One region of the Luteimonas galliterrae genome, then DNA from elsewhere that is predicted to be linked to it. Evidence: predicted binding sites of a transcription regulator. Region 1 holds the regulator's gene; each other region holds the start of a gene.
The links. Region 1 encodes sigma-54, which starts transcription at its own class of promoters, with help from an activator protein. Its sites were predicted from a motif close to TGGCACGNGCNTTGC; they were not measured.
Positions count from the first base shown of each region.

Region 2: the regulator sigma-54 is predicted to act here: its motif matches at 1,422-1,436, upstream of pgaA (poly-beta-1,6 N-acetyl-D-glucosamine export porin PgaA).
Region 3: the regulator sigma-54 is predicted to act here: its motif matches at 1,340-1,354, upstream of glnA (type I glutamate--ammonia ligase).

Region 1 is NZ_JAMBEP010000002.1:170,469-173,741, reverse strand. It holds gene hpf (ribosome hibernation-promoting factor, HPF/YfiA family) at 1-324, opposite strand, end outside; gene M2650_RS11470 (RNA polymerase factor sigma-54) at 504-1,937, opposite strand; gene lptB (LPS export ABC transporter ATP-binding protein) at 1,982-2,701, opposite strand; gene lptA (lipopolysaccharide transport periplasmic protein LptA) at 2,701-3,234, opposite strand; gene lptC (LPS export ABC transporter periplasmic protein LptC) at 3,212-3,273, opposite strand, start outside.
Region 2 is NZ_JAMBEP010000001.1:988,894-992,166, reverse strand. It holds gene pgaA (poly-beta-1,6 N-acetyl-D-glucosamine export porin PgaA) at 1-1,337, opposite strand, end outside; tRNA gene M2650_RS04485 (tRNA-Pro) at 1,537-1,613, opposite strand; gene hisS (histidine--tRNA ligase) at 1,912-3,273, shown strand, end outside.
Region 3 is NZ_JAMBEP010000004.1:19,369-22,641, reverse strand. It holds gene glnA (type I glutamate--ammonia ligase) at 1-1,305, opposite strand, end outside; gene M2650_RS14420 (undecaprenyl-diphosphate phosphatase) at 1,677-2,480, shown strand; gene M2650_RS14415 (benzoate/H(+) symporter BenE family transporter) at 2,477-3,273, shown strand, end outside.

The DNA of each region.
Region 1 (3,273 bases):
GCCGAAATCGCCGCTGCGCGCGATGCCGTCGCCGCGGCGGTGTTCGACCAGCTTCTTCTTGTGCTTGACCAGCAGGCGGTCGAGCTTGTCGGCGAGCAGGTCGATGGCGGCGTACATGTCGATGGCGTTGGCGTCGGCATGCAGGGTGCGGCCGGCCAGATTGACTGTGGCTTCGGCGCGATGGTCGGGTTTGTCGATGCTGAGCTGGGTGCGTACGTCGAACGGCTGGTCGAAATGCCGCTCCAGGCGGGCGAGCTTGGTTTCGACGTAATCGCGCAGGGCCGGCGTGATTTCGATTTGCTGGCCGTGGGTTTCGATGCGCATCGGGACCTCCTGCTTGTTGTTGACTGCGTGGGTGTGCCTTGGACACCGCTTCGGCGGGACACCATCACGGCATGGGAGTCGCGATGGTGGGCCAAGGCCCACCCTACGTGCCCAGCTTCGCCGATAGGCAGCAAGGCTAGGGTGAAACCTAGGTTAAGCCAAAAGACCATCGGTCGGCATCAGCCGATCCGGATGCGTTCATGGGAGGAGGGGATGTGCATCGCCTCGCGGTATTTTGCCACGGTGCGGCGCGCGACCGGCACGCCGGCGGCCTTCAGCGACAGCGCCAGACTGGCGTCGGACAAGGGTTTGCGCGGGTTTTCGCCCTGGATCAGTTCGCGGATCATGGCCTGGATGGCGGTGCTGGAGGCGCCGCCGCCGCCCTCGGTGTCGATGCCCGAAGCGAAGAAGGCGCGCAACGGCACCGTGCCGCGCGGCGTGCGCACGTATTTGCGCGCGATCGCGCGCGATACGGTCGATTCGTGCAGGCCGACTTCGCCGGCGACCTCGCGCAGGGTCAGCGGGCGCAGCGCCTGTTCGCCGAATTCCAGGAAACCCGATTGCTGGCGCACCAGGCAGCGCATCACCTTGAGCAGGGTTTCGCCGCGCGCCTCGATGCTGCGCAGCAGCCAGCGCGCTTCCTGCAGCCGGCCGCGCAGATAGCCGGCGTCCGCTTGCGAGGCGCCGCCGATCATGCGTTCGTAACCGCGGTGGATCGATACCCGCGGCGAATAGTTGTGCGCCAGCGCGGTGCGCCAGACGCCGTGTTGGCGCCACACCACGCAATCGGGCGTGACATAGGTGTCGTTGGCCATGCCGCCGATCTGTGCGCCCGGCCGCGGGTCGAGCGAGCGCAAGGCCTGCACGGCCAGGGTCACTTCTGCGGAATCGCAGCCCAACTCGTGCGCGAGGCCTTCGATGCCGACCTTGGGCAGGCGCTCGATCGGGCCTGCGGCGATCCGCAGCGCCAGTGCTTTGCCCGGGGTTTCGTCCGGCAACAACGCCAGTTGCAGCGTCAGGCATTCGCCCAGCGAACGCGCGCCGACGCCGGCCGGGTCGAAGCGTTGGATCTGGCACAGCACGGCGAGGATTTCCTCGTTGCTGGCGTGGACGTCGGGGCGCAGGCTTTCGGCGATGGCTTCGATCGGTTCGCGCAGATAGCCGTCGCCGTCGAGCGCGTCGATCAGCATCGCGCCGATGCGCCGATCGCGCAGCGAGAGGTGGGTCAGGTGCAGTTGCCAGAGCAGGTGGTCGCTGAGCGTTTCCGGCTCGGCGACGCGTTCGGCGGCATCGTCGTGCTCGTCGTCGCGGTCGGAGGAGGGGCCGATGCGTTCGCGCCAGGCCTCTTCGCCGATCGTCCAAGGCTCATCGGCTTCCTGGGCCGCAGCCGGAGCTTCGGTGGCGTCGCCATTGCCCATGCGGTCGCCGTCGGACACGGCGATTTCCGGGGGCGTGGCCTCGTCGGTCCAGTCGAGCAGGGGGTTGCTCTCCACGGCCGCCGCGATTTCCGCCTCCAGTTCGGCCGCCGACATCTGCAACAGCTGGATGGCCTGACGCAATTGCGGCGTCATCACCAACTGTTGCGACAGGGAGGTCTGCAGTCTGGGCTTCATATCCATAACAGACAACGCATCCGGGCGGGCCCGGCGGCCGTGCGTTACAGGCGGAAACCTTCTCCGAGGTAGACGCGGCGGACATCCGGGTTCGACAGCAGCGCGTCCGGAGCCCCCTGCGCGAGCACGCCGCCTTCATGCAGGATATACGCGCGGTCGCAAATGCCCAAGGTCTCGCGGACGTTGTGGTCGGTGATCAGCACGCCGATCCCGCGGGCCTTGAGATGGCTGACGATACGTTGTATATCGCCCACCGAGATCGGGTCCACGCCCGCGAAAGGCTCGTCGAGCAGCATCAGCCGCGGACGGGCGGCCAGCGCGCGCGCGATCTCGACCCGGCGCCGTTCGCCGCCGGACAGGCTGGCGCCGATCTGCTCGGCCACATGGCCCACCTGCAGTTCGTCCATCAGGCTTGCCAGCTCTCGCTCGCGGCCGTCGGAATCGAGATCGTTGCGCAGCTCCAGCACCAGGCGCAGGTTGTCGGCCACGGTCAGCTTGCGGAATACCGAGGGTTCCTGCGGCAGATAGCCCACGCCCAGCTTGGCGCGGGTGTACATCGGTTCGGTGGTGATGTCGCGGCCGTCGAGCACGATCTCGCCGGCGTCGGCCGGCACCAGCCCCACGATCATGTAGAAGCAGGTGGTCTTGCCCGCGCCGTTGGGGCCTAGCAGGCCGACCACTTCGCCGGCGTCCAGCGTCAGCGCGAAATCGCGCACCACTTCGCGCGAACGGTAGGTTTTGCGCAGTCCGCGCGCGACCAGCATTACTTCTTCCCTTGAGCGGGCTGGGCCTGCGCGGACTTGGGCATGATCGTGGTCTTGACCCGGCCGCCGCTGCCGTCGCCGCCGCTGTCGATGCGGCCGGTCTTCATGTTGTAGCTGATCCGCGGGCCGCTGGTGCTGCCGCGCGGCTGCTCCACGAAGGCGTTGCCGATCAGCACGATGTTTTCGCCGATCATGTCGTAATCGATCTTGTCGGCGCGAGCGGTCATCGGCGAGCCGTCGTCCATCTGCTGTTTCATCACCACCGGCGCGCCGGTGAACACGACGCGGCTGGCTTCGCCGTTCTTCAGCGTGACTTCGGCGCGCTGCGATCGGATGTCCAGCGAACCCTGCTGGATCTGCACGTTGCCGCTGATCACGTTGACGCTGTTGTCGGTGTAGGTGCCGGCCTGCTGGTCCGACGAGATGTTCATCGGCTGGTTGCGGTCGGTGGTCTTGGCCGCGACCGAGGCGACGGAAGCCGCCGCCAGCATGGCGCAGAGCAGGGCGAGGCTAACGGCGGGTCGAAGGGTCATAGCTGGATCGGACCTGTGATTTGAACTGGTATTGCTTGG
Region 2 (3,273 bases), on a different contig from region 1:
GCACCGTCGAATTCCGCGGAGCGGTCCGCACTGCTTGCGGTCAGTCGCCAGCGGTCGTCGTGCAGCGGGCTCGCCACTTCGAAACCGTAGATCGCATCGCGGCTGCCCAGAGGCGACGCGCTGCTGCCATCGCCATCGCCGCGCCCGGCGCCGGCGAATACGCGCCATTGCCAGCCCTGATGCAGGTTCCAGAGCTTGTCGGCCTGCTTGACCGACAGCGCATCGCCGTGCGTGGCGACCAGATCCCGATGGATCGGACGCGCCAAGTCGCTGCGCTGCAACGCCATGAGCGTTTCCACCTGGCCGACGCGGCCCTGGATGCTGAGCGGGTCGAGGGTGGTCGCCATGCGGTGGCGCTCCAGCGCGCGCGTATTCCAGCCGCGACGTTCGTACACGGTGCCCAGCGACGACTGCAGGCCGTCGTTGTTGGGCGCGATCGCGGCCAGCGGTTCCAGCATGGCCTGCGCGCCGGCCAGGTCTTCGCCGTAGGAGCGCGCCATCGCGTAGTTGGTTTCGGCTTCGTAGCGTTTCCAGTTGGCGTAGGGGCGAGGCGAGCCGTCGGCGTAAGGCCAGGGAGGATTGGCGTCGACCAGGGACTCGAACGCGGGCAGGGCCAGGTCGAAGCGCTCGCTTTCCATCAGCGCATAGGCATGCTGTACCTGCAGGTCGATGTTGCCGGGATCCGCTGCCGTGGCGGCTTCGAATGCGGCCGCGGCTTCCTCGGGCCGCTGCAGCGCCATCATCGAATCGCCGACGACGGCCATCGTGTAGCCGGGAACCGCTTGGCCCTGCTGTTCGAGGCGCGCGTATTCGTCGACCACTTCTTGGTGCCTGGCGAGCCGATTCAGCAGGTCCAGGCGGTCCAGGCGCAGACGCAAGGGAAGGGTGGCCGGATCGAGGCCGGCCCGTCCCAGATAGTCGCTGGTCGCGCGGTCGGTCGCGTGCGCCTCGTCCAGCAGATGCTTCTCGTCGGCCACGTAAATCCGGCTCCACGAGGTCATGCGCGCGAGCCGGTCGGCTTCTATTCGCTGCGCTTCCTCGGCGCTGAACAGCGCGGGGCGGGCCCGGTACAGCGTCCAGGCGCGATGACGCGCACCGATTTCCGACAAGGTGTTCACACGCAATACGTACAGCGTGTCGTCGTTGGGGTAAGCCGCCGCGGACCGCTCGATCAGCGCCAATGCGGATAGCCACTGGCGCTGGTCCCGCAGCGCGCGTATTTCGGCCAACGAGCTGCTGAGGTCTGCGTTGCGCGGCGTGTCGGATATGGCCGCTGCAGGGCAGATTGAAGACGCGCACGCTATGAGCAGTGCCAGCGCCAAAGGCGCCGGACGCATGATCGACATTGGTATCCCCCTGTACGCTCAAAGAACGAGCGGCCAACATGTTATGTGATTTACGTCACAGTTTGTTGACTCTTCGCAAGGGGCGTGCCAATAATTTAATCTGGGTAAAATAAGCTACGAAGACAAAAAAGCCCACGCTCGTTGGGTGCGACCAACAACGGTGGGCGATAGGGGGAGTTACGGAGATCAATGGTCGGGGAGACAGGATTCGAACCTGCGACCTCTACGTCCCGAACGTAGCGCTCTACCAGACTGAGCTACACCCCGACAGGTGAGCCGCGCATTGTAGTGATTGGGGCGGGGGCGGGGCAATAGCTGCCGGCGTCCATCGATGCGAAGCGCGCCATTGCGGCTAGCTTTTCCTCCCCCTTTGCGAGGAGGATGCCCGCAGGGCAGGAGAGGGGAGCGCGAGCGCAGCGAAGCGTGCTTTGCTCTCACTGCCACATGGCGCGAAAAGCCGGCCCTCTCCCTGGCCTTCGGCCTGCCCCTCTCCCATAAAGGGAGAGGGAAAAGCGCTGCGCCGCTACACTGTGCGGATTCTTTGCAAGCGTTCCGGAGTCTCCGCTTGATCAAGCCCCGCACCCCGCCCGGCGTCATGGAGCTGCTGCCCCGCGACCAGATCGCGTTCCAGCGCATGCTGGACACGATCCGCCTGACTTTCGAGCGCTTCGGCTTCCTGCCGGTGGAAACCCCGGTGATGGAGCTGTCGGAGGTGCTGCTGACCAAGTCCGGCGGCGAGACCGAGCGGCAGGTTTACTTCGTCCAATCGACCGGCGCCCTGGAAAAGGGCGGCGAAGGCACGCCCGAATTGGCCCTGCGTTTCGACCTGACCGTGCCGCTGGCGCGTTACGTGGCCGAGCACGAACACGAACTCGCGTTCCCGTTCAGGCGCTACCAGATGCAGCGCGTCTATCGCGGCGAGCGCGCCCAGCGCGGGCGTTTCCGCGAGTTCTACCAGTGCGACATCGACGTGATCGGCAAGGATTCGCTGTCGATCCGCCACGACGCCGAAATCCCGGCCGTGATCCAGGCCGTGTTCGAGGCGCTCGCGATCGGCGACTTCACCATCCAGCTCAACCACCGCAAGCTGTTGCGCGGCTATTTCGAAGGCCTAGGCATAGAAGGCGAACATCAGATCGCCGTGCTGCGCGAGATCGACAAGCTCGACAAACGCGGCGAGGAAGCGGTGCGCGCGACGCTGGCCGGCGAGGGCTTCGGCCTGGCCGCCGGTGCGATCGCCAAGCTGATGGCGTTCTCGCAAGTGCGTTCGCGCGGCCACGATGATGCGCTGGCCAAGCTCGCCGCGCTCGGCGCCGGCACCGTTCTGTTCGAAGAAGGGCGCGACGAGCTGCGCGAAGTGCTGCAGCGGCTCAAGGCGATGGGTGTGCCGGAATCGCGCTACGCCATCAACCTGTCGATCGCGCGCGGCCTGGATTACTACACCGGCCTGGTCTACGAGACGACGCTCGATGCGCACCCGCAGATCGGCTCGATCTGCTCGGGCGGCCGTTACGAGAACCTGGCCAGCCATTACACCAAGTCCAAGCTGCCCGGCGTGGGCATCTCGATCGGTTTGACCCGGTTGTTCTGGCAGTTGCGCGAGGCGGGTGTGATCGCCACGGCGGAGAGTTCGGTCGATGTGTTGGTGACCTTGCTCGACGATGAAGGCCTGGATCACGCGCTGTCGCTGTCGCAGCATCTGCGCGCGGCCGGCCTGAACGTCGAAACCCAGCTCGAACCGCGCAAGCTGGCCAAGCAGCTGCAATACGCCGACCGCGCCGGCATCCGCTTCGTGGTGATCCGCGGCGGCGACGAAGCGGCCAAGGGCGTGGTGGCGGTGAAGGATCTGCGCCGCGGCGAGCAATTCGAAGTGGCCGACGCCGACCTGGCGCGCACGCTCCTTGTCGAGCGCGAACAGTGGCGCGCC
Region 3 (3,273 bases), on a different contig from region 1:
GAACACGCCGCCGGCCTTGAGGAACTCGCGATCCTTGTCCAGCGCTTCCAGCGCCTGGTCGAGCGAATGGCACACGGTCGGGATGCCCTTCTCCTCTTCCGGCGGCAGGTCGTACAGGTCCTTGTCGCTCGGGCCGCCCGGATCGATCTGGTTCTTGATGCCGTCCAGGCCGGCCATCATCAGCGCGGCGAAGATCAGGTAGCCGGAATTCATCGGATCGGGGAAGCGGATCTCGATGCGGCGCGCCTTCGGATTGGCGACGTACGGAATGCGGCACGAGGCCGAACGGTTGCGCGCCGAATAGGCCAGCATCACCGGCGCTTCGAAGCCCGGCACCAGGCGCTTGTACGAGTTGGTGGTCGAGTTGGCGAACGCATTGATCGCGCGCGCGTGCTTGAAGATGCCGCCGATGTACCACAGCGCCATCTGGCTCAGGCCGCCGTAGCCGTCGCCGCTGAACAGGTTCACCCCTCCCTTGGCCAGGGACTGGTGCACGTGCATGCCGCTGCCGTTGTCGCCGACGATGGGCTTGGGCATGAAGGTCGCGGTCTTGCCGTTGCGGAAGGCGACGTTCTTGATGATGTACTTCATGGTCAGCAGCTCGTCGGCCTTCTTGACCAGCGAGTTGAATTTGGTGCCGATCTCGCACTGGCCGGCGTTGGCCACTTCATGGTGGTGCACTTCCACTTCGATGCCCACCTGCTCCAGGGTCTTGCACATCTCGGCGCGCATGTCGTGCAGCGAGTCGAGCGGCGCGACCGGGAAATAGCCGCCCTTGATGCCGGGGCGATAACCGCTGTTGCCGCCATCGTATTCCTTGGCCGAGTTCCAATGCGCTTCTTCCGAATCGATGTGGAAGAAGGTGTGGCCCATCTCGTTGGCGTAGCGCACCGAATCGAAGATGAAGAATTCCGGCTCAGGGCCGAAGAAGGCCTGGTCGGCGATGCCGCTGGCTTTCAGATAGGCCTCGGCGCGCTTGGCGACGCCGCGCGGATCGCGGCCGTAGGCTTGCATCGTGGCCGGGTCGAGCACGTCGCAAACCAGCACGAGCGTGGGATCGGCGGTGAACGGGTCGAGGAAGGCGGTCGACGGATCGGGCAGCAGCACCATGTCCGACTCGTTGATGCCCTTCCAGCCGCTGATCGAGGAGCCGTCGAACATCTTCCCGTCCTCGAACAGGCCGGGCTCGATGATCGACTTGGGGAAGGTGACGTGGTGCTGCACGCCGCGCATGTCTGCGAAGCGCAGGTCGACGAATTCGACCTTGTGGTCCTTCATGAGTTTTTCGACGTTGTCGTAAGACATGGCACGGCCTTGGGTTGGGATACCCACTGCTATCGCAAGCCCCGTGCCAAAGAATAAAATATTGATTTTTATGAATTATTTTGAATGAAAATGCAGTAATCGCACCAAATTAGTGCGCCATTGTCAGTGTTGGCATCGTCATGGTGCAAACAGCCAATCGGCTATGCTGCGCCAGCGACGCGCTGTAGAGCGGAGCTTGCTCCGCTGCTTTAGTTCTTCGTAGGAGCGGCTTTAGCCGCGAGCTTTCCACCAAGACCTTCGGACCGGAAAAGCTCGCGGCTAAAGCCGCTCCTACAAAAGCGCAGGCGCAGAGCTGCGGGGCAAGCCCCGCTCTACAAAAACAAAACCGTTTCGGAGCCGTCTTTCGCCCCATGACCGACCTGCTGGCCGCCCTGCTACTGGGCATCATCGAAGGCATCACCGAATTCCTGCCCATCTCCAGCACCGGCCATCTGCTGATCGCCGAGCATTGGCTGGGACGGCGCTCGGACTTGTTCAACATCTCGATCCAGGCGGGCGCGATCCTGGCGGTGGTGCTGATCTACCGGCAACGTTTGTGGCAATTGCTGGTCGGTTTTCGCGACAAGCAGAACCGCGATTACGCGCTGAAGCTGGCGGTCGCCTTCGGCTTCACCGCAGCTGGCGGCCTGCTGGTGAAAGCGGCCGGCTGGGTACTGCCCGAAACCGTCGCACCGGTGGCCTGGGCGCTGATCCTGGGCGGCATCTGGATGATCGCGGCCGAGCAACTGGCGGCCAAGCGTGCGGAGAAACTCGGCGAGCGCAGCGAAATTTCCTGGACCGCGGCGGTACTGGTCGGCATCGCCCAGGTCGTTGCGGGCGTATTTCCTGGCACATCGCGGTCGGGCGCGACGATCTTCGTCGCGCTGCTCGCCGGCACCACGAACCGCGCGGCCGCCACCGAGTTCGCCTTCCTGGTCGGCATCCCGACCATGTTCGCCGCGACCGGCTACGAGCTCGTCGACGTCATGCGCAACGGCGGCGCGGCGCACGAGAACTGGGGCGAGCTGGGGATCGCATTCGTCGCATCGGCCGTCACCGCCTTCATCGCGGTGAAATGGTTGCTGCAATACATCCAGAGCCATCGCTTCACGGCGTTCGCGGTGTACCGCTTCGTGCTCGGCATCGCCTTGCTGTTGCTGGTGCCGGCTCAGTGAACGAACACGCGCCAGGCGGCGCCTCGCGTTACCTGCGCGATCTGTCGCTGTCGGCGATCGTCGCCGGCTTCGTCACCGTGCTGGTCGGCTTCGCCAGTTCGGCGGTGATCGTGTTCCAGGCGGCGCAGTCGCTGGGCGCCTCGCCTGACGAGATCAGCTCGTGGATCTGGGCGCTCGGCCTGGGCATGGGCATCACCTGCATCGGCCTGTCGCTGCGCTACCGCGTGCCGGTGGTGACGGCATGGTCGACGCCGGGCGCGGCGATGCTGATCACCACCACGTCGGGCTTGCCGCTGTCGCAAGCGATCGGCGCGTTCGTGCTGTGCGCGCTGCTGATCCTGGTCGCCGGCTTCAGCGGCTGGTTCGAGCGCGGCATGCGCAAGATTCCGCTCTCGCTGGCCTCGGGCATGCTGGCCGGCGTGCTGTTGCGTTTCGGGCTCGACGCTTTCGTGGCCATGCAGTCGCAGCTGGCGATGGCCTTGGCCATGCTCGTCGCTTACTTGTGCGGACGGCGCTGGTTTCCGCGATATGCGGTGATCGCCACGCTGCTGGTCGGCATCGCCATCGCTGCGGGCATGGGCACGCTGCGCCTGGACCAGGTGCATCTGCAGCTGGCGCGGCCGATCTTCACGATGCCGTCGCTGTCGCTAGCCGCGGTGTTCGGCATCGCGCTGCCCTTGTTCGCCGTCACGATGGCGTCGCAGAACGTGCCGGGCGTGGCGGTGATCCGCGCGTCGGGCTTCGACGTGCCGATTTCGCCGGTGATCGGCTGGCTGGGCGCGGTGAATGCGGT